2 regions of the Streptomyces sp. NPDC001381 genome follow, and region 1 is predicted to be linked to the other one. Evidence: riboswitches for the same ligand, from Rfam matches in the RefSeq annotation. Region 1 holds a riboswitch; the other holds the start of a gene.
The links. A riboswitch is a leader RNA that binds a small molecule or an ion and turns the genes downstream of it on or off. The one in region 1 is predicted to bind glycine.

Region 1 (10,304 bases):
ACCTCGAAGTCCAGGCCGTCGACCGCGTGCACCGCCCCGACCTGCCGCTGGAGCAGGCCCTTCTTGATCGGGAAGTGCTTCTGGAGCCCGGTGACCTTCAGCAGCACCTCGCCGTCGGCACGGCGGCCGGCCGGGCCCTCGCTCTGCGCGGGAATCGTCACCGCTTTCTCGTCACTCACAGCTTCGGCGCAATCTCTTCGGTCCAGATACGCTCCCGCTGCTCCTTGCCCAGGTGGCAGGCCGCCCAGTGCCGGCTGCCGACCTCGGCGAGCTCGGGGCGGACGGTGCGGGTGACGTTGTCCTTCGGGAGGTCCGCGTACGGGCAGCGCGGGTTGAAGGCACAGCCGGACGGGACGTTGATCAGGGAGGGCGGGGAGCCCTTGACCGGGATCAGGCGGTCCTGCTGCTCGCGGTCCAGCCGCGGCATCGAGCCGAGCAGACCCCAGGTGTAGGGGTGGCGGGGCTCGTAGAACACCTTGTCGGCCGGACCCCGCTCGACACAGCGGCCGCCGTACATCACCAGGATGTCGTCGGCCAGTTCGGCGACGACGCCCAGGTCGTGGGTGATGATGATGATCGCGGAGCCGAACTCCTTCTGCAGGTCCCGGAGCAGGTCGAGGATCTGCGCCTGGACGGTCACGTCCAGGGCGGTCGTCGGCTCGTCCGCGATGAGCAGCTCGGGGTTGTTCACCAGCGACATCGCGATCATCGCGCGCTGGCGCATACCGCCGGAGAACTCGTGCGGGTAGTTGTCGACCCGCTTGTCCGGCTGCGGGATGCCCACCCGGTCGAGCATCTCGACCGCGCGCCGCTTCGCGGTCTTCTTGTCGACGTCGTGGTGGATCCGGTAGGCCTCCACGATCTGCTGGCCGATCGTGTAGTACGGGTGCAGCGCCGACAGCGGATCCTGGAAGATCATCGCCATCTCACGGCCGCGCAGCTTGCGCACGTGGTCCGGGTCGGCCGAGAGCAGCTCGGTGCCGTTCAGCCAGATCTCGCCGGAGATCTGCGCCTTGCGCTTGCCGTACTGGCCGGCCGTGTGCAGGCCCATGATGCCGAGCGAGGTCACCGACTTGCCGGAACCGGACTCGCCGACGATGCCGAGGGTCTTGCCCTTCTCCAGCTGGAAGCTGAGCCCGTCGACGGACTTGACCAGGCCGTCGTCGGTGGGGAAGTGCACCTTGAGGTCGCGCACTTCGAGGAAGGCGCTCGGCGCGGGCGAGGCGGGGGTGGGCTCGCCCACGGCCGCTCCGCTCTTGCTGAGGTCGGTCATGCGAGCCTCACTCGGGGGTCGATCACGGCGTACAGGATGTCCACCACGAGGTTGGCGACGAGCACCGCGAGAGAAGTGATCAGGGTGACGCCCAGAATGATGGGCAGGTCCTGGTTCTTGATGGCGTTGAGCACGGCCTGGCCGAGACCGGGCAGGTTGAACGCCGTCTCGGTCAGGATCGCGCCACCGATGAGGGCACCGAGGTCCATGCCGAGCATGGTCAGCAGGGGCGTCATCGTGGAGCGCATGGCGTGCTTGCCGATGACGGTCCGCTCCGTGAGGCCCTTGGCGCGGGCGGTGCGGATGTAGTCCTCGCCGAGGATCTCCAGCATGGTGGCGCGGGTGATGCGCGCGTACATCGCCGCGTACAGGAACGCCAGGGTGACCCAGGGCAGGATCATGCCGCCGAACCAGCCGCTGAAGCTGTCCTCCAGGGGCACGAACTGCCCGTCGAACAGGTTCAGTCCGTAGACGAAGATCGACAGCGCGACCATGCCGGTGAAGTAGATCGGGAGGGAGACACCCGAGAGCGCGATCACCATCGCGCCGCGGTCCCACAGACTGCCCCGCTTGAGGGCGGAGAGCACACCGGCCGAGACGCCCATGAGCAGCCACAGCACGGCGGCACCGAGCGCGAGCGCCAGGGTCACCGGGAAGCGGTCGGTCAGCACCGGCCAGACTGCCTGCTCACTGCGGAAGGAGTAGCCGAAGCACGGTGCGGCGCAGTGGATGGTGTCCCCGCCGCCCGTGTAGGTACGGCCGGCGAAGATTCCCTTGAAGAACTCCCAGACCTGGGCGTAGATCGGGTCGCCCAGGCCCAGCTTCTCGCGCACACCCTCGACGGCGGCAGGGTCGGCCTGCTTGCCCACGAAGCTCAGGGCGATGTCGACCCCGGCCCACTTGGGAATGAGGAAGAAGATGCCGAAGACCACCATGACGATGACCACGAGCATCACTGCGGCGGCGAACAGCCGCCTGATGAGGTAAGCGAGCACAGCTCTCGGCCCGCCGCGGACCGCGGGCCATCGGGGGCGTACCTCCCACGCCTTTTGAGCGCTGGGGTACTTCCGACGGCCCGCGATCACGCCGCGCCGGCCTTCACCTGCCTTTCGTGCCGTTCGGCGGGTGTGCCGCGACTACTTCTTCGGGTTCTTCAGACCAAGGTTGACGAAGTCGTACTGACCGCTGTAGCCGTCGGTCGTGTAGACGTTCGCCAGGTTGTCCGAGCGCCAGTTGATGAACCGCTCGAAGACGAAGGGCAGGTAGTACGCGCCCTCCATCACCTTGTGGTTGATCTCCGTGGCGATCTTGGTCTTGCCCGCGTCGTCCAGGGTGGTGACGTACGAGTCGAACAGACCGTCGATCGTCTTGTCCTTGATCAGGGCGTAGTTGTTGTTGCCGCTCTCCGCGATGTACTTGCTGCTCCACAGCGGCAGACCGAAGCCCTGGACCGACGGGAAGTCCGGACCCCAGCCCATGATGATGATGCCGTAGCCCTTCTTCTTCACGTTCGAGGGGCTGCCGATGATGCCGGCGGTCTGCGAACCGTCGTACTGGTCGATCTCGGCGGTGATGCCGATCTTCTTCAGCGACGCCTGCAGGGACTGGGCGGTGGCCACCTCGACCGGCTTGTTGTTGCGCACCGCGATGGTGGTCTTGAAGCCGTTCGGCTGACCGCAGGCCTTCAGGGCCTCCTTGGCCTTGGCCACGTTGCCGTTCTTGTTGGCGCCGGCCAGCTCGTACGGGTCGTACTTCTGACCCTCGGCACCCGGGACGGACGGCGGCAGCATGTTGGTGCCGATGTCGCCACCGGCGACCGGGCCACCGCGCGCCGTCTGGAGCGACACGTGGTCGGCACCGAGGATCACGGCCTTGCGGCACTCGATGTTGTCGAACGGCTTCACGCTCTGCGGGAAGACCGCGTAGCGGACGTAACCGGAGACCGGGTTGTCCAGGTTGGCCTTGTGCTGCTTCAGGGCGGTGGTGCGGCCCTGCGGCGACATGCCGGTCTGGTTGAGGTCCAGGTCCAGGTCACCGCTGATCAGACGCTGGTCCAGCTGGTTGGCGTCCGAGAAGAACTGGATCGTGATCTTGTCCGGGTAGGCCTTGCGGATCGGGTCCGAAGCCTGCGACCACTTGTCGTTGCGGACCAGGGTGAGGTCCTTGCCCGGGGCGTACGACTCGAACTTGTACGGGCCGGAGGAGAACGGCTTCAGGCCGTACTTGGACTTGGTGTCCTTGTCCTGGCGGACCGGGGAGGCCGAGACGAGCGCCAGCATCTCCTCGAAGTCCGAGTTGGCCTGCGGCAGCTTGAAGACGATGGTCTTCTCGTCTGGCGTCTCGATGGCCTTCAGACCGAGCTTGTCCTTGGAGGTGTCCTTGTAGGGACCCTTGTACTCGCCCTTGGGGTCGAGGACGTCCTTCAGGTACGTCGGACCGCCGGCCAGCACGTCCTGCGCCCACACGCGCTCGATGCCGTACTTGACGTCCTGGGCGGTGATCGGCTTGCCGTCCTCCCAGGTGATGCCGTCACGCAGGGTGTACGTGTAGGTCTTGCCGTCGTCCGTGACCTTGGCGGTCGAGGTCGCGAGGTCCGGGGTGATCTCGGCACCCGCGGCGCCCGGCTCAGCCTTGTTCGTCACGAGCTGACGGCTGTAGTAGCGGGCGAAGTTCCACATCATGCCGTAGTAACCGCGCGTGGTGTCCCACGAGTCGGCGTCCTGGGCGGCGCCGAACTTCAGCGTGCCGCCCTTCTTGGCGAGGGACGCCTGGGCGACCTTGTTGTTCGCGGCGTCGAAGCCGGCGGCACCGGTGCTCGAACCCTTGCCGCTGTCGTCGTCGCCTCCGCCGCCGCACGCCGCCGTGGTCAGCAGCGCGGCGACCGCGGCGGCAGCGGCAAATGCCTGCTTCCGCCGCCCTGAGGTGCGTTGGGTAGTCACGATCTCGGATCCTCCGGATTTGATGAGAGACCCCGTGTCAGTGCCACGGGACATTTGAGGTGCGGCTGCGGTGCGGCGGTTCAGCGGGAGGCCTTCGGGTCGAGCGCGTCCCGTACGCCGTCGCCGAAGAGGTTGAACGCCAGCACGGTGATGAAGATCGCCACGCCCGGGACCACCATGAACATGGGGTCGGACTCGTAGTAGTCGATCGCGCTGGAGAGCATCTGGCCCCAGGAGGCGGTGGGCGGCTTGACGCCGACGCCCAGGAAGCTCAGGGCCGCCTCGGTGAGGATGTTGGTGGGGATCATCATCGTCGTGTAGACGACGATGGGAGCGACGAGGTTGGGCAGCAGCTCCTTGAACAGGATGTACAGCTGCCCGGCGCCCAGGGACCGGGCCGCCTCGACGTACTCGCGCTCACGCATGGAGAGCGTCTGGCCGCGCACCACGCGTCCGATGTAGGGCCAGCCGAAGAATCCGATGACCAGGATCATCACGAACACCCGCACGCTGGAACCGGTCAGCCCCAGCAGGTCGTTCGGCATGACGGAGACCAGCGCGATGATGAAGAGCAGCTGGGGGAAGGCGAGCAGGCCGTCCATGACGCGGCTGATGACGGAGTCGATCCAGCCGCCGAAGAAGCCGGCGAGGATACCGAGGACGGTGCCGAGGATCACGGCGACGACCGCGGACAGGAAGCCGACCAGCAGGGAGATGCGGGCCCCGTAGAGGATGCGCGCGAAGATGTCGCGGCCGTTCACCGGCTCGACGCCCAGCAGGTGCTCGCCGCTCATGCCGCCGAGGGAACCGGTCGGGGTGCCGAACAGCGGGTCGATGAGGTTCTCGTGATACTCGTTCGGGTCCTGGCCGAGCAGACTCGTGATGACCGGGGCGAGCAGCGCGACCACGACGAGGAAGAGCACCACGATGCCGCCCGCCAGGGCGAGCTTGTCCCGCTTCAGGCGTTCCCAGGCGATCCGTCCCAGGGAACGGCCCTGTACGGCCTTGGCGCCGGCGGTGGCGACCGCCGCTTCTTCAGCCGCGCTCGGGGCCGCTTCCGCGGTCGGCTCGTGCAATGGTGCCGTCATCTGGCAGGGACCCCTCTCAACCGGCGGTGACCGGCGCGCACTTGCCGCTTGTAGCGGCGTGTTCAGTCCGTCGTACACAGGGACGAAGTCCCCTGGACCGGGAGTCTTCAACGCTTTGGCGATCTGTAGCCAGAGTTGGCGGCGAAAGGATGCGTAAACGTGATGCGGGTAGAGGGGTTCCGTTATCCGGACGGTGGGTAACGCGGGGCGGACGGCGACTTGTTGGGGCACATCGGACGGAAGTCGGACCAATCGCCGCCATCTACGCGCGGAGAACCCCTGTGGGTGACCCATGCGGTCACGGGTGGCGTCCGGAATCAGTACCTGCCGGCCGGCGGATAACCGTAACCGCCCGCCGGTGCCTGGGCGGCGGGGACGTGGGCCTCCCGGTCGTAGAACGGGCGGGCGTTGGCCCGCATCCACATCACGACCGGGTCGTGGTCGTCGGTCATGGCGACCGTCGACACCGGCAGCCCGTCCGGGACGGCGCCGATCGACTGCTGCATCATGGCCCGTACGGCGTCCACGGCCGGCGGGGAGGTGTCGTACACGTCCAGCCCGACCGCGAGGTAGGGCGCGCCCAGGGCCGGCTGCACCCAGGCGCGGCGCAACGCGCGGACCGCCGGGGTGCGGTGGGCGTTCTGCGCGAGCAGGGCGTAGAACTGGGGGATCTCGATGCCCGGTTCGGACAGCCGCAGGGGTCCGGCGGGCTGTCGGTCCAGGCCGGTCGCGATGCGGCGCAGATCCGGCCAGGGGATGCCGACGCCGCCGCCGGGGGCGTGCGGGTTCAGCCAGAGGCCGTAGTGGTCGGGATAGAGCGTACGGGCGGCGTCGACGCCGTCGACCACCTCGTACGAGCGGTTCCAGCCGCTGGCGGAGAGTTCCTGGGCGGAGGTGACGCAGGGGGCGTAGCCGTGGCCGTCCACCTCCATGTTCCCGTACTGGGCGTCCGGGGAGCCGGCCTGACCCTGCCACAGGAGCATCCAGACCTGGCCGGAGGCAGGGGTCGCGAGCGCGCGCAGGAGAGCCTCGTAGGCGTCGTAGCGCCCGGGCGTGACCTGGCGCAGCATGTGCTCGACCTGTCCGGCCGCGATGCCGCTGGCGCTCACCGTTACCGCCCCTTCATCCGTGTTGCCCCGCGTATGGGAACAGCTTATGTGGAGCCGCCGACATCGACCGCTTCGGAGCTCGGGGGTTCTCGTCCCCCGGCGGGCCCGGTCCGTTCCCGCGGAGTGGCTAGCGCACCCTCGTATAGAAAGGGCGAACCGTCTCCCGCATCCACTCCCCCACCGGGTCCTGGGCCACGTCCAGCAGGATCAGGTTGACCGGCCACCGCACCGGGACACGGCCCATGGCCCGGCCCAGGGCGTCCAGGGGGAGTTCGCGGACGTCGCCTTCGAGGTGGGCGAGCTCGACGCCCACGAACATGACCGGGTCGGCCGTCTCGACCGCGGCGAGGCAGCGGCGGGCCGTGAGGACCACGCCCGTCGCCTCGAACTCGGCGGAGGCGGCGGCGAGGAAGTCCACCGGGTCGTCCTGCCAGTCGGGCTCGAAGAGGCGGACGCGGCCGCCGCTCGCGGGACCGTCCAGCACGGTGCGGCCGGCGCGGCACAGCTCGGCCACGGCGGGCGGGGGCAGCGGTATGCCGATCACACCGTCCGGATTGACGAGGATGCCGACCTGCGGGGGCAGTCCGCGGGCGAACTCCACCGCGGGGGCGATGGTGTACGACATGTGGGAGCCGACGACCTGGCGGAACTGTTCCTCGGAGCTGAACACCGGCACGTACGCCTGCCCCTCCAGCTCCACCGTGGGCAGGTCGAGCGGGCCGCTGTGCGGGCCGCCGCCGTTGGGCAGGGGCACCCAGACGAAGCTGCGGCCGAGCACCTCGACGATCCGGCCGCCGGCGCCCGGCATGCCGAGGGACGCGGAGAGCACCTCCTCCAACTCGTTGCCGGGCCATCCGCCGTGCGGATGGGGGTGCGCTTGCGCCGGGAAGTCCGGGGAGACCGGGAAGTCCGCCGGGGGGAAGTCCATCTGCCTACCGCCTGCTGGGAACCACTGCTGGGGCTGAAAGGCTAGCGGGTGCCCGGGGGCTTTCCGCCGCCCTCGCGGCCCCCGTCGCCCCTGTGGGTGTCAGGTCCTGTCCCCGCCCGTGAACCCGATCCGGCTCAGGGCGTTCGCCGCGTCACGGTCGAGCAGGACCGCCGAGCCGATGCCGGCGGGCAGCCGGCCCTTCTCCACGGCGCGGATCAGCCGGGCGGCGGCCCTGCGGTGCCGCAGGAACGCGTACCGCGAGACGCCCCGGCCGCGCTCGCGCTGGCCCTCGATCGCCCTGTCCGGGGTGACGTCCAGCAGGAGCAGGTGCAGGGTGCCGCCGCGGCGGCGGGCCTCGCGGGCCAGCCAGTCGCGCACCCAGGACTGCGTCCCGCAGTCGTGCACGACGACGCCCTCGCCGGTGCGCAGGGCGCGGCGCAGTCCCGCGTAGTGGGCGAGGCGGACCAGGGGGCGGTAGACGGCGTACGGCAGGAAGCGGGGGGTCCGGGCGTCCCAGCGGTCGCGGGAGTCCTGGGAGTCGATGCGGATGCCCCGGACGGCGCGCCGCATGAGCGTGGACTTGCCGCTGCCGGGCAGACCGGTGACCACGACCAGGTCACGGGGGCCGAACAGCAGGCCGTGCGGGCTGTGCCCGGCCCGCTCGCGCAGGTCACGGACGACGGGCACGGTCTGCGGGCCGCACGCCTGGCGGGCCCGGCCCGTCGGCTGTGCGGGCAGCGCGGGCAGCGCGAGTGCCGAGGTGGTCGCGAAGGGCGTGGTCCTCGCCGTGGTCCTGTCCACCGTGATTGTCCTCCCCTGGGGTTCGGGTAAGTCCCTCATCCCCTTCCAGCGTAAAGAGAAGGTAATGCGCGGTGTCTCGCGTTTTCGTGCGCGTACCGACACAAGCCGGTTACAGATGCGGCCTGCCACGATCGGGTGAAGCCGTGCAATGATGTCCGCGCCAACTGCATACCGGCCGTTTGAATCCGCGCGGGAGAGTCCCCAGCAGCAGTTTTCGCCGGGGCGCCGAAGGAGCAAGTCCCTCCCTTGAATCTCTCAGGCCCCGTTACCGCGCGGGCGAGGCACATCTGAAAAGCGGGCCGCCGTTCCCGGGGCCCCACCCAAGGTGCAAGCCGTGACCTGCGCTTCCTCGTGAAGCGGGCGGTCATGGCGAACCTCTCAGGTTCCGATGACAGATGGGGAGGAACGACCTCGCCTGTCATGCCCTTGGGAGACGACCGACCGATGAGCAGTACCGCACTCCGTCACACCGCGCTCGATGCCCTGCATCGCGAGCTCGGCGCGACGATGACCGACTTCGCCGGCTGGGACATGCCCCTGCGCTACGGCTCCGAGCGCGACGAGCACACCGCCGTGCGCACCCGGGCCGGCCTCTTCGACCTCTCGCACATGGGCGAGATCACCGTCACCGGCCCCGAGGCCGCGGCCCTGCTCGACTTCGCCCTGGTGGGGAACATCGGGGGCGTCGCGACCGGCCGCGCCCGCTACACCATGATCTGCCGGGCCGACGGCGGCATCCTGGACGACCTGATCGTCTACCGGCTCGGCGAGACCGAGTACATGGTCGTCGCCAACGCCTCCAACGCCCAGGTCGTGCTGGACGCCCTCGTGGAGCGCTCGGCGGGCTTCGACGCGCAGGTGCGCGACGACCGGGACGCCTACGCGCTGCTCGCCGTCCAGGGGCCGCAGTCCCCGGGGATCGTGAAGTCCCTCACCGACGCCGACCTCGACGGCCTGAAGTACTACGCGGGCCTGCCCGGCACGGTCGCCGGGGTCCCCGCCCTGATCGCGCGCACCGGGTACACCGGCGAGGACGGCTTCGAGCTGTTCGTGAAGCCGGAGCACGCCGTCGCGCTGTGGCAGGCGCTCACCGAGGCCGGCCGGGACGCCGGGCTGGTCCCGTGCGGTCTGTCCTGCCGGGACACCCTGCGCCTGGAGGCGGGCATGCCGCTGTACGGGCACGAGCTGTCGACCGCGCTGACCCCCTTCGACGCGGGCCTCGGGCGCGTGGTGAAGTTCGAGAAGGAGGGCGACTTCGTCGGCCGCGAGGCCCTGCTGGAGGCCGCCGAACGGGCCGCCTCGAAGCCGCCGCGCGTGCTGGTCGGTCTGGTCGCCGAGGGCCGCCGGATCCCGCGCGCCGGGTTCTCCGTCGTCGCCGGCGGCGAGGTGATCGGCGAGGTCACCTCCGGTGCCCCCTCCCCCACCCTGGGCAAGCCGATCGCGATGGCCTACGTCGACGCCGCGCACGCGGCGCCGGGCACGCCGGGCGTCGGTGTCGACATCCGGGGCAGCCACGAGCCGTACGAGGTCGTGGCACTGCCGTTCTACAAGCGCCAGAAGTAGACACTGAGACCGTCGGGCACGTGACGCTGCGCACATCCGCGCTGTTCACGCCTGCCCCGAGCAGTCCCTCATTCATCAGCACTCCCCCGCGTACAGGAGAATTCAGGCCATGAGCAACCCCCAGGAGTTCCGCTACAGCAAGGAGCACGAGTGGCTGTCGGCCGCCGCGGACGGCGTCTCGACGGTCGGCATCACGGAGCACGCGGCCAACGCGCTCGGCGACGTGGTCTTCGTCCAGCTCCCGGAGGTCGGCGCCACGGTGACCGCGGGCGAGTCCTGCGGTGAGCTGGAGTCGACCAAGTCCGTCAGCGAGCTGTACTCGCCGGTCGACGGCGAGGTCGTCGAGGTCAACCAGGACGTCGCCGACGACCCGTCGCTGGTGAACTCCGCCCCCTTCGAGGACGGGTGGCTGTTCAAGGTACGCGTCACGGGCGAGCAGGCCGAGCTGCTGTCCGCCGACGAGTACACCGCCTACACCGCCGGCTGAGGACCAGATGACTGTTCTGAACACGCCCCTGCACGAGCTCGACCCGGAGATCGCCGCCGCGGTCGACGCCGAGCTGAACCGCCAGCAGTCCACGCTCGAGATGATCGCCTCGGAGA
Region 2 (10,304 bases), on a different contig from region 1:
TGCGCCGCACCCCAGGAGCACTCCGCATGGCCACGACCGAGCACCCTCCCCCCAGTCGCCTGCGCGCCTGGATGCTGGAGGGTCTGGCCGACATGGGCAAGGGTCATGACCGGCCGGCACCGCCCGCCGAGCCGGAGGCCGGACCCGGGCACCGGGGCCAGCGCTGGTACCGCGTGATGTGCCTGACCGGTGTCGACTACTTCTCCACCCTCGGCTACCAGCCGGGCATCGCCGCGCTCGCGGCCGGACTGCTCTCGCCGGTCGCGACCGTCGTGCTGGTGATCGTCACCCTGGCCGGCGCCCTGCCGGTCTACCGGCGCGTCGCCGAGGAGAGCCCGCACGGCGAGGGCTCGATCGCGATGCTGGAACGGCTGCTGTCCTTCTGGAAGGGCAAGCTGTTCGTCCTGACCCTGCTGGGCTTCGCCGCCACCGACTTCCTGATCACCATCACCCTGTCCGCGGCGGACGCCTCCACCCACCTGGTCGAGAACCCCCACCTGACGAACGTCCTGCACGGCCGGCAGATGATCATCACCCTCGTGCTGATCGCCCTGCTCGGCGCGGTGTTCCTCAAGGGCTTCCTGGAGGCCATCGGCGTCGCGGTCGCCCTGGTGGTCACCTATCTCGGCCTGAACGCGGTCGTGGTGAGCGTCGGCCTGTGGCACGTGCTCACCGAGGGCCATGTGGTCACCGACTGGTCGAGCGCCCTGACCGCCGAGCACGGCAACGTCTTCGCGATGATCGGCGTGTCCCTGCTGGTCTTCCCCAAACTGGCGCTGGGCCTGTCCGGCTTCGAGACCGGCGTCGCCGTCATGCCCCACGTCCAGGGCGATCCGGACGACACCGAGGAGCGCCCCACGGGCCGCATCCGGGGCACCAAGAAGCTGCTCACGGCCGCCGCGCTGATCATGAGCGTCTTCCTGATCGCCACCAGTTTCATCACCACCTGGCTGATCCCGGAGAAGGAGTTCGAGTCCGGCGGCCAGGCCAACGGCCGTGCGCTCGCCTACCTGGCGCACGAGTACCTGGGCAACGGCTTCGGCACGGTCTACGACGTCTCGACCATCGCCATCCTCTGGTTCGCCGGCGCCTCCGCCATGGCCGGGCTGCTCAACCTGATGCCCCGCTACCTCCCCCGGTACGGCATGGCCCCGCACTGGGCGCGAGCGGTGCGCCCGATGGTCATCGTCTTCACCCTGGTCGCCTTCCTGGTCACCTGGATCTTCGACGCCGACGTCGACGCCCAGGGCGGCGCCTACGCCACCGGCGTCCTGGTGCTGATGTCCTCGGCCGCCATCGCCGTGACCATCGCCGCCCGCCGGGCCCGGCAGCGCGGCTGGACCATCGGCTTCGCGACCGTCTCGGCGGTCCTGCTCTACGTCACCGGCGCGAACGTCGTCGAACGGCCCGACGGTGTGAAGATCGGCGCCTGCTTCATCGCCGGCATCATCCTCGTCTCCCTCCTTTCCCGGCTGGCCCGCGCCTTCGAGCTGCGCGTGACCAGCGTGACGCTGGACCCGATGGCGGAACGTTTCATCCGGGACATGTCCAGCCGCAAGATACGGTTCATCGCCAACGAGCCCGACCAGCGCGACCAGCGCGAGTACCGCGACAAGATCGAGCAGATCCGCGAGGACAACGACATCCCCGGCGAGGACTTCGTCTTCGTCGAGGTCACGGTCCTCGACCCCTCCGAGTTCGAGGCCGGCCTGACCGTGCGCGGCGAGGTCCTGCACCACCGCTACCGCGTCCTGACCCTGGAGTCCTCCTCCATCCCGAACGCCCTGGCCGCCCTGCTCCTGCACACCCGTGACACCACCGGCTGCACCCCGCACATCTACTTCGAATGGACCGAGGGCAGCCCCTTCGCCAACTTCCTGCGCTTCTTCCTCTTCGGGCAGGGCGAGGTCGCCCCGGTCACCCGCGAGGTCCTGCGGGAGGCCGAACCGGACCGCGCCCGCCGTCCTCGCGTCCACACCGGCTGAGGGCCGCGAGAGCCGGCGGCGCGATCGCCCCGCCGGCTCTCGCGGCGCCGGGAACGCCCTGGTGGCCGTACGCCTCGCTCCCGGCCCTATCGTGAGCCGCATGCAGAGCTACACAATCGGCCAGGCGGCACGGCTGCTCGGCGTGAGCCCCGACACCGCGCGCCGCTGGGCGGACGCCGGCCGGGTGGCGACCCACCGCGACGAGGCCGGACGGCGCCTGATCGACGGCAAGGACCTCGCCGCGTTCTCCGTGGAACTCGCCCGGTCCGACGGCGCGGACGAGGAACCCCCGTACACCTCGGCCCGCAACGCCTTCCCCGGCATCGTCACCGCGATCAAGCTCGGCGACGTCGCCGCCCAGGTGGAGATCCAGGCCGGCCCGCACCGCCTGGTCTCCCTGCTCACCCGGGAGGCCGTGGAGGAACTGGGCCTGGAGGTCGGCATGGAGGCCACCGCCCGGGTGAAGTCGACAAACGTCCATATCGACCGCGTCTGAGCCGTCGCGGTCCACCTCGCGTGTGAACGCACATGCAGGGCATCCGATGCCCGCTCCCCGGATTATGCGAAGCCACAGGAGACTTCTGTCTCGCAGATGCGGCATCATCATCACACTGGGCCGTTCGTGGGACCGCTGAGACCGAGGAGCACACCGTGATGACCCGTATCAAGGGCCGCAGCCGCCGGGCCTTCCAGATGACCGGCGCGGGAACCGCCGCGCTGCTGGCCCTGAGCGCCTGCTCCCTGGACGGCTCCGGCGGCACGAAGGCCGCGTCCGGCTCCTCCCCGGCCTCCACCCGGCTCTCCGGCACGGTCACGGTCTTCGCGGCGGCCTCGCTCAAGGAGAGCTTCACGGCACTGGGCGAGGAGTTCGAGAAGGCCCACCCCGGCACGGAGGTCACCTTCAACTTCGGCGGCAGCGACACTCTCGCGGCGAGCATCACCGGCGGCGCCCCGGCCGACGTGTTCGCCTCCGCCAGCCCCAAGACCATGGCGATCGTGACGGACGCGAAGGACAACGCCACCGAACCGGTCACCTTCGTCCGCAACCGGCTGGAGATCGCCACCCTGCCCGGCAACCCCGGCAAGGTCGCCTCCCTGAAGGACCTCACCCGCTCCGGCCTGAAGGTCGTGCTGTGCGACAAGGAGGTGCCGTGCGGGGCCGCCGCGCAGAAGGCGCTCCGGGCGAGCGGTCTCGAGCTCACGCCCGTCTCCTACGAGCAGGACGTCAAGGCCGCCCTGACCAAGGTCGAGCTGAAGGAGGCGGACGCCGCGGTCGTGTACCGGACGGATGTGCGCGCGGCCGGTGACAAGGTGGAGGGCGTGGAGTTCCCCGAGTCCGCCGACGCCGTCAACGACTACCCGATCGCCCTGCTCAAGGACGCGCCGAACGCCGGGGCCGCCAAGGCGTTCATCGCCCTGGTGCGGTCCGCGGAAGGCCGGCGGGTGCTGACCGCGGCCGGGTTCCTGAAGCCGTGACGTCTCGCACCACGGCCCGCGCCGCGGACACCCTGGAGGGCGGCCCGAGGCGCCGCCGCGTCCGCGGGGGCGGCTTCCGCAGGGGCGGCGGCACCCTCCGTGCGGGCGGTGTCCCGCTCCCCCTGCTGATCCCGGCCCTCCTCGGGCTCGCCTTCCTCCTCGTCCCCCTCGTCGCCCTCCTCGTACGGGCCCCCTGGCACACCCTGCCCGAGCAGCTGACCAGCGCCGAGGTCTGGCAGGCCCTGCGGCTGTCGCTGGTGTGCGCCACGGCGGCGACCGCGGTGAGCCTGGTCATCGGGGTGCCGCTGGCCTGGCTCCTGGCCCGCACGGACTTCCCCGGCCGCGGCCTGGTCCGCGCCCTGGTGACCCTCCCCCTCGTCCTGCCCCCGGTCGTCGGCGGTGTGGCGCTGCTGCTCGCCCTCGGCCGCAACGGCGTCGTCGGTCAGTGGCTGGACTTCTGGTTCGGCGTCACCCTCCCCTTCACCACGGCCGGCGTGGTGGTCGCGGAGACGTTCGTGGCTATGCCGTTCCTGGTCATCAGCGTCGAGGGCACGCTCCGGGCGGCCGACCCGCGCTACGAGGAGGCCGCCGCCACCCTCGGCGCCTCCCGGTTCACCGCCTTCCGCCGGGTCACCCTCCCCCTGATCGCGCCGGGCATCGCGGCCGGCGCCGTGCTGGCCTGGGCCCGCGCGCTCGGCGAGTTCGGCGCGACCATCACCTTCGCCGGGAACTTCCCGGGCCGTACCCAGACCATGCCGCTGGCCGTGTACCTGGCCCTGCAGAGCGACCCGGAGGCGGCCATCGCCCTCAGCCTGGTCCTGCTGGCCGTCTCGATCGCCGTCCTCGCCGGTCTGCGGGACCGCTGGATGACGGCGTCATGAGCACCCCGCGCGAGGATGCCCGCCTGCCCGAGGCCGGACCCGAGCAGGGTCTCGAAGCCCGCCTCGTCGTCGACCGGGGCCCCTTCCGGCTCGATGTCGCCCTGACCGCCGCCCCCGGCGACGTCGTGGCCCTCCTCGGCCCCAACGGCGCCGGCAAGACCACCGCCCTGCGCGCCCTGGCCGGCCTCGTCCCGCTCGACGGCGGCCACCTGCGCCTGGACGGTACGGCCCTGGAACGTACGCCGCCGGAAGCCCGCCCGGTCGGCGTCGTCTTCCAGGACTACCTCCTCTTCCCCCACCTCAGTGCCCTGGACAACGTGGCCTTCGGGCCCCGCTGCCAGGGCGCCACCAAGGCGGAGGCCCGCGCCCGGGCCGCGGAGTGGCTGGCGCGGATGGGCCTCGCCGAGCACGCCGGCACCAGGCCCCGCCGCCTCTCCGGCGGCCAGGCCCAGCGCGTCGCCCTCGCCCGCGCCCTGGCCACCCGACCCCGGCTGCTGCTCCTCGACGAACCCCTCGCCGCCCTGGACGCGCGCACCCGCCTGGAGGTGCGCGCTCAGCTGCGCCGCCATCTGGCGGGCTTCGAGGCGGTCGCCGTCCTCGTCACGCACGACCCGCTCGACGCCATGGTGCTGGCGGACCGTCTGGTCGTGGTCGAGGACGGCCGGGTCGTCCAGGAGGGCACCCCGTCCGACATCGCCCGTCACCCGCGCACGGACTACATCGCCCAGCTCGTCGGCCTGAACCTCTACCGCGGCCTCGCCGACGGTCACACGGTCCGCCTCGACGGCGGCCCGACGATCACCACCACGGACGTCCTGTCCGGACCCGTCTTCGTCGCGTTCCCGCCGAGCGCGGTCACCCTCCACCGGGACCGTCCCGTCGGCGCCAGCGCACGCAACCTCTGGCCCTGCGAGGTCACCGGCCTGGAGACCCACGGCGACCAGATCCGCGCCGCCCTCACCGGCGCGCTCCCCCTCGCCGCCGACCTCACCGCCGTCGCCGCCGCCGAACTCGACCTGCACCCGGGCGCCCCTGTCTGGGCGACGGTCAAGGCGGCACAGACTCACGCATACCCGGCATAGCGGGCCCGGAGTCCTACCGTTGGTGCCCATGACCCTGAGCATCCGCAACCAGCTCCCCGGCACCGTCACCGCCATCCGCCCCGGCGAGATCATGGCCACCGTCAAGATCCGCCTGGACGGCGGCCAGGACCTCACCGCGGCCATCACCCTGGAGGCCGTGGACGAGTTGGCCCTCACCGCCGGCACCGCCGTCCGCGCGCTGGTGAAGTCCACGGAGGTGTCCGTCGCCACCGCCCGGGTCGACGGGCTCTCGATCCGCAACCAGCTCTTCGGCACGATCACCGGACTCACGCTCGGTGAGGTCATGGCCTCCGTGAAGATCACCGTGGACGGGGGCGAACTGACCGCCGCGATCACCAAGGACGCGGCCACCGACCTCGGCCTCTTCGTGGGCTCCGACGTCATCGCGCTGGTCAAGTCCACCGAGGTGGCCCTCATGACGGCCTGACACGCCGAAGGCCGCGTGCTCCCGTCCGGTTCGGGCGGGAGCACGCGGCCCTCTGCTCTCGCTCAGTCCTCGTACGCGTCCAGCGGCGGGCACGAGCAGACCAGGTTGCGGTCGCCGAAGGCCTGGTCGATCCGGCGCACCGGCGGCCAGTACTTGTCGGCGGCGGACACCCCGGCCGGGAAGACCGCCTCCTCGCGCGTGTACGCGTGGTCCCACCCGGCGCCGAGCGCGGCGGCGGTGTGCGGGGCGTTGCGCAGCGGGTTGTCCTCGGCCGGCCATTCGCCCGAGCCGACCTTCTCGATCTCCGCGCGGATCGCGATCATGGCCTCGCAGAACCGGTCCAGCTCGAGGAGGTCCTCGGACTCGGTCGGCTCGATCATCAGGGTTCCGGCCACCGGGAACGACATCGTCGGCGCGTGGAAGCCGTAGTCGATGAGACGCTTCGCGACGTCGTCGACGCTCACCCCGGTCGCCTTGGTCAGCGGCCGCAGGTCGATGATGCACTCGTGCGCGACCAGCCCGCCGGGGCCCGTGTACAGCACCGGGTAGTGCGGCTCGAGCCGCTTGGCGATGTAGTTGGCGCTGAGCACGGCCACCTGGGTGGCCCGCTTGAGCCCCTCGCCGCCCATGAGCCGCACATAGGCCCAGGAGATCGGCAGGATCCCCGCGGAACCCCACGGTGCGGCCGAGATCGGCCCCACGCCGGTCTCGGGCCCGGCGGCGGGCTGCATCGGGTGGTTGGGCAGGTACGGCGCGAGGTGCGACCGCACCGCCACCGGCCCGACGCCCGGGCCGCCGCCACCGTGCGGGATGCAGAACGTCTTGTGCAGGTTCAGATGGGAGACGTCACCGCCGAAGTGGCCCGGCTTGGCGAGTCCGACGAGCGCGTTCAGGTTGGCGCCGTCCACGTACACCTGGCCGCCCGCCTCGTGCACCTGCGCGCAGATGTCGGCGACGTGCTCCTCGAACACCCCGTGCGTCGACGGGTACGTGATCATCAGCACCGCCAGCTCGTCCCGGTGCTGCTCGATCTTCGTCCGCAGGTCCTGGACGTCGATCTCGCCGTCCTCGGCGGTCTTCACGACGACGACCTTCATCCCGGCCATCACGGCGCTCGCCGCGTTCGTCCCGTGCGCGGAGGACGGGATCAGACACACGGTCCGCTGCTCGTCCCCGTTGGCCCGGTGGTATCCGCGGACGGCGAGCAGCCCGGCCAGCTCGCCCTGCGAACCGGCGTTGGGCTGCAACGACACCTTGTCGTACCCGGTGACCTCGGCGAGCCGCTCCTCCAGCTCACGGATGAGCGTGAGGTAGCCCTCCGCCTGCCCGGCGGGCGCGAAGGGGTGCAGCTGCCCGAACTCGGGCCAGGTGACCGGCTCCATCTCGGTGGTCGCGTTGAGCTTCATGGTGCAGGAGCCCAGCGGGATCATGCCGCGGTCCAGCGCGTAGTCCCGGTCGGCGAGCCGGCGCAGGTAGCGCAGCATCGCGGTCTCGGACCGGTGCTGGTGGAACACGGGGTGCGTCAGGATCGCGTCGGACCGCAGCAGCCCGGCCGGCAGCGTCTCCTCGGTGACCGCGTCGAGCGCCTCGATGTCCCCGGTGACCCCGAAGGCGGCCCACACGGCGGCCACCTGGCCCCGTGCCGTGGTCTCGTCGCACGCGATCGACACCTGGTCGGCGTCGACGAGGCGCAGGTTGACCCCGTGGTCCCGTGCGGCGGCGACGACCTCCGCCGCCTTGCCGGGCACCCGCACGGTCAGCGTGTCGAAGTAGGAGCCGTGCACGACCTCGACCCCGCCGGCCGCGAGGCCGGCGGCCAGGATCGAGGCGTACCGGTGCGTCCGCCGCGCGATCGCCCGCAGTCCGTCGGGCCCGTGGTAGACGGCGTACATGCCGGCCATCACCGCGAGCAGCACCTGCGCCGTGCAGATGTTGCTGGTGGCCTTCTCACGCCGGATGTGCTGCTCCCGCGTCTGCAGCGCGAGCCGGTAGGCCTTGTGGCCGTCCGCGTCCACGGACACCCCCACGAGCCGCCCGGGCAGGCTGCGCGCGAACTTCTCGTGCACCGCCATGTAGCCGGCGTGGGGACCGCCGAAGCCCATCGGCACACCGAACCGCTGCGTCGTCCCGACCGCGATGTCCGCTCCCAGCTCACCGGGCGACTTCAGCAGCGTCAGGGCGAGCAGGTCGGCGGCGACGGTGACCAGCGCCCCGAGCCCGTGCGCCTGGTCGATCACGGCCTTGATGTCGCGTACGGCGCCGGAGGCGCCCGGGTACTGCAGCAGCACGCCGTTGATCTCACGCGCGGCGAGGTCGGCCGGGATGCCCTCGGCGAGGTCGGCGACCACGACCTCCACGCCCGTCGGCTCGGCGCGGGTCTCGATCACGGCGATGGTCTGCGGCAGCACGTCCGCGTCGACCAGGAAGATGCCCTTCTTGTTCTTCCCCATCCGCCGGGACAGCGCCAGCGCCTCGGCCGCGGCCGTGCCCTCGTCGAGCAGGGAGGCACCGGAGGTCGGCAGCCCGGTGAGGTCGGCGACCATGGTCTGGAAGTTCAGCAGGGCTTCCAGGCGCCCCTGCGAGATCTCCGGCTGGTAGGGGGTGTAGGCCGTGTACCAGGCCGGGTTCTCCATGACGTTGCGCAGGATGACCGGCGGCGTGAACGTGCCGTAGTAGCCGAGTCCGATCATGGAGTCGAGGACCTGGTTGCGGTCGGCCAGCGAGCGCAGCTCCGCCAGGACCTCGGCCTCGGTGCGCGCGGACGGCAGGTCCAGCGCGTCGGCGTTCTTGATCACGTCCGGGACCGCGGCGGCGGTGAGCTCGTCGAGCGAGCCGTAACCGACCTGCGCGAGCATCTTGGCCCGCGCCTCCTGGTCGGGCCCTATGTGGCGCTGCTCGAAGGGGATGCCCTGTTCGAGCTCGGAGAGCGGAATGCGATCGGCGGTCATTTCTGAGGCCTCCTGGTCTGACGCGACCTTCGAGGGGCACCACGACGCGGGTACCCGGACGGCCTCCCCCTCTGTCATCTCAACCTGAGAGCTTCACCGACCGCCACTGGGGCGGCCGGTTTTCACCGTCGGTGAGGACGGAGGCCGTCGACGCCGTCGACTTCCGCCCTGCTTTCCAGAGTGACCTCGTCCGCGCGGTACGTGGGCCTGAGAGATTCCGGGGAGGATTTGCTCCTTCGGCGCCTCCGGTGATCTCCGGAGGACTCTCCCGCACGGGGTCAGCAGCCGTTGCCAGACTACCAGCGAGGTCAACGGGACCTCCTCGAGTGGCCGCCCGTCCCGATGTGTTCTTTTGTAGTGCTTACGGATGAGTTGCGACCAAGTGGAGGGCCCGTGCAGACCGACATCGATCCGCGCAACCTGATCGGCCGCAAGGCGTTCGACCGCAATGGGACCCGGATCGGCACCGTCGACGAGGTCTACCTCGACGACGCCACCGGTGTCCCGGAGTGGGCAGCCATACGGACCGGCCTGTTCTCCCGGGACGCCTTCGTCCCCCTGGAGCCCAGCGAACTGGTCGACGGCGCCCTGCGCGTCCCCTTCGACCGGGCCCTGATCAAGGACGCCCCCGACTTCGGCGTGGGCCGGCACCTCTCCCCGGAACAGGAACTCCAGCTCTACCACCACTACGGCCTCGACGTGGCCGCGCCTCCCGCCTTCCCGGACCACGACTTCGGCAGGCTCGCGGGAACCGACGAGAGCTGAGCCGCGCTCACCCGGTCGTCCCGGATCCCACCGTCCGGTCCGGGAGGGGCGAGCGCGGAGCCCCTTCCTCCTCAGGTCTTCGCCGCACCAGCGGCAGTGGTTCCGCCGGCGCCAGCAGCGGGTCGTCCACACGGAAGGTCCGAACGCGCCCCGGCGCCGACTCCGGGGTCTCGAACCGCACGGTGACGCGGCCCAGGCCGCTGCCCTGCACCCATCCGTGCCCCAGCTCGGCGTGGACCACGTCATGTCCGGGGCGCCACCGGTGCTCGACGGGCACCGGCTCCTCACCGGCGGGCTCCTCGGGAACCTCCTCCTCGGCCCCGTCGCCCCGCTCCTCCCCCGCCGCCTGCGCGAACAGGTCCTCCTGCGTGAAGTCCGCCAGACCGCTGACGCCGACCCCGAGCAGCCGTACCCCGCCCGTGGTGTCGACGGAGTCCAGCAGCCGGGCGGCGGCCTCCCGCACCACCGCCGGATCGTCCGTGGGCCCACGCAGGGTCTCGGACCGGGTGAGCGTGGAGAAGTCGTAGCGCCGTACCTTCAGCACGATCGTCCGCCCGGACAGACCCGAGCCCCGCAGCCTGCGCACACACCGCTCCGCCAGCCGCCGCACCTCCAGCTCCACCCGCGTGCGGTCGTGGATGTCCACGTCGTACGTGTCCTCCACCGACACCGACTTGGCCTCCCGCTCCGCCACCACGGGCCGGTCGTCCCGCGCCAGC

Region 2: linked by a shared signal. The riboswitch ahead of gcvP (aminomethyl-transferring glycine dehydrogenase) and the one ahead of gcvT (glycine cleavage system aminomethyltransferase GcvT) in region 1 are both predicted to bind glycine.

Annotation. Positions count from the first base shown of each region.
Region 1 covers NZ_JBIAWO010000019.1:4,515-14,818, reverse strand. Annotated here, with positions in the region: gene ACFY2L_RS38230 (ABC transporter ATP-binding protein) at 1-179, opposite strand, end outside; gene ACFY2L_RS38225 (ABC transporter ATP-binding protein) at 176-1,273, opposite strand; gene ACFY2L_RS38220 (ABC transporter permease) at 1,270-2,268, opposite strand; gene ACFY2L_RS38215 (ABC transporter substrate-binding protein) at 2,410-4,212, opposite strand; gene ACFY2L_RS38210 (ABC transporter permease) at 4,293-5,300, opposite strand; gene ACFY2L_RS38205 (enhanced serine sensitivity protein SseB C-terminal domain-containing protein) at 5,618-6,409, opposite strand; gene ACFY2L_RS38200 (enhanced serine sensitivity protein SseB) at 6,537-7,337, opposite strand; gene ACFY2L_RS38195 (AAA family ATPase) at 7,437-8,177, opposite strand; glycine riboswitch at 8,319-8,419, shown strand; gene gcvT (glycine cleavage system aminomethyltransferase GcvT) at 8,583-9,701, shown strand; gene gcvH (glycine cleavage system protein GcvH) at 9,811-10,188, shown strand; gene glyA (serine hydroxymethyltransferase) at 10,196-10,304, shown strand, end outside.
Region 2 covers NZ_JBIAWO010000005.1:9,585-19,888, reverse strand. Annotated here, with positions in the region: gene ACFY2L_RS22810 (amino acid transporter) at 27-1,985, shown strand; gene ACFY2L_RS22805 (molybdopterin-binding protein) at 2,086-2,481, shown strand; gene modA (molybdate ABC transporter substrate-binding protein) at 2,640-3,461, shown strand; gene ACFY2L_RS22795 (ABC transporter permease) at 3,458-4,342, shown strand; gene ACFY2L_RS22790 (ABC transporter ATP-binding protein) at 4,339-5,424, shown strand; gene ACFY2L_RS22785 (molybdopterin-binding protein) at 5,453-5,872, shown strand; gene gcvP (aminomethyl-transferring glycine dehydrogenase) at 5,935-8,820, opposite strand; glycine riboswitch at 9,006-9,101, opposite strand; gene ACFY2L_RS22775 (PRC-barrel domain-containing protein) at 9,214-9,585, shown strand; partial or broken gene ACFY2L_RS22770 (DNA polymerase IV) at 9,507-10,304, opposite strand, start outside.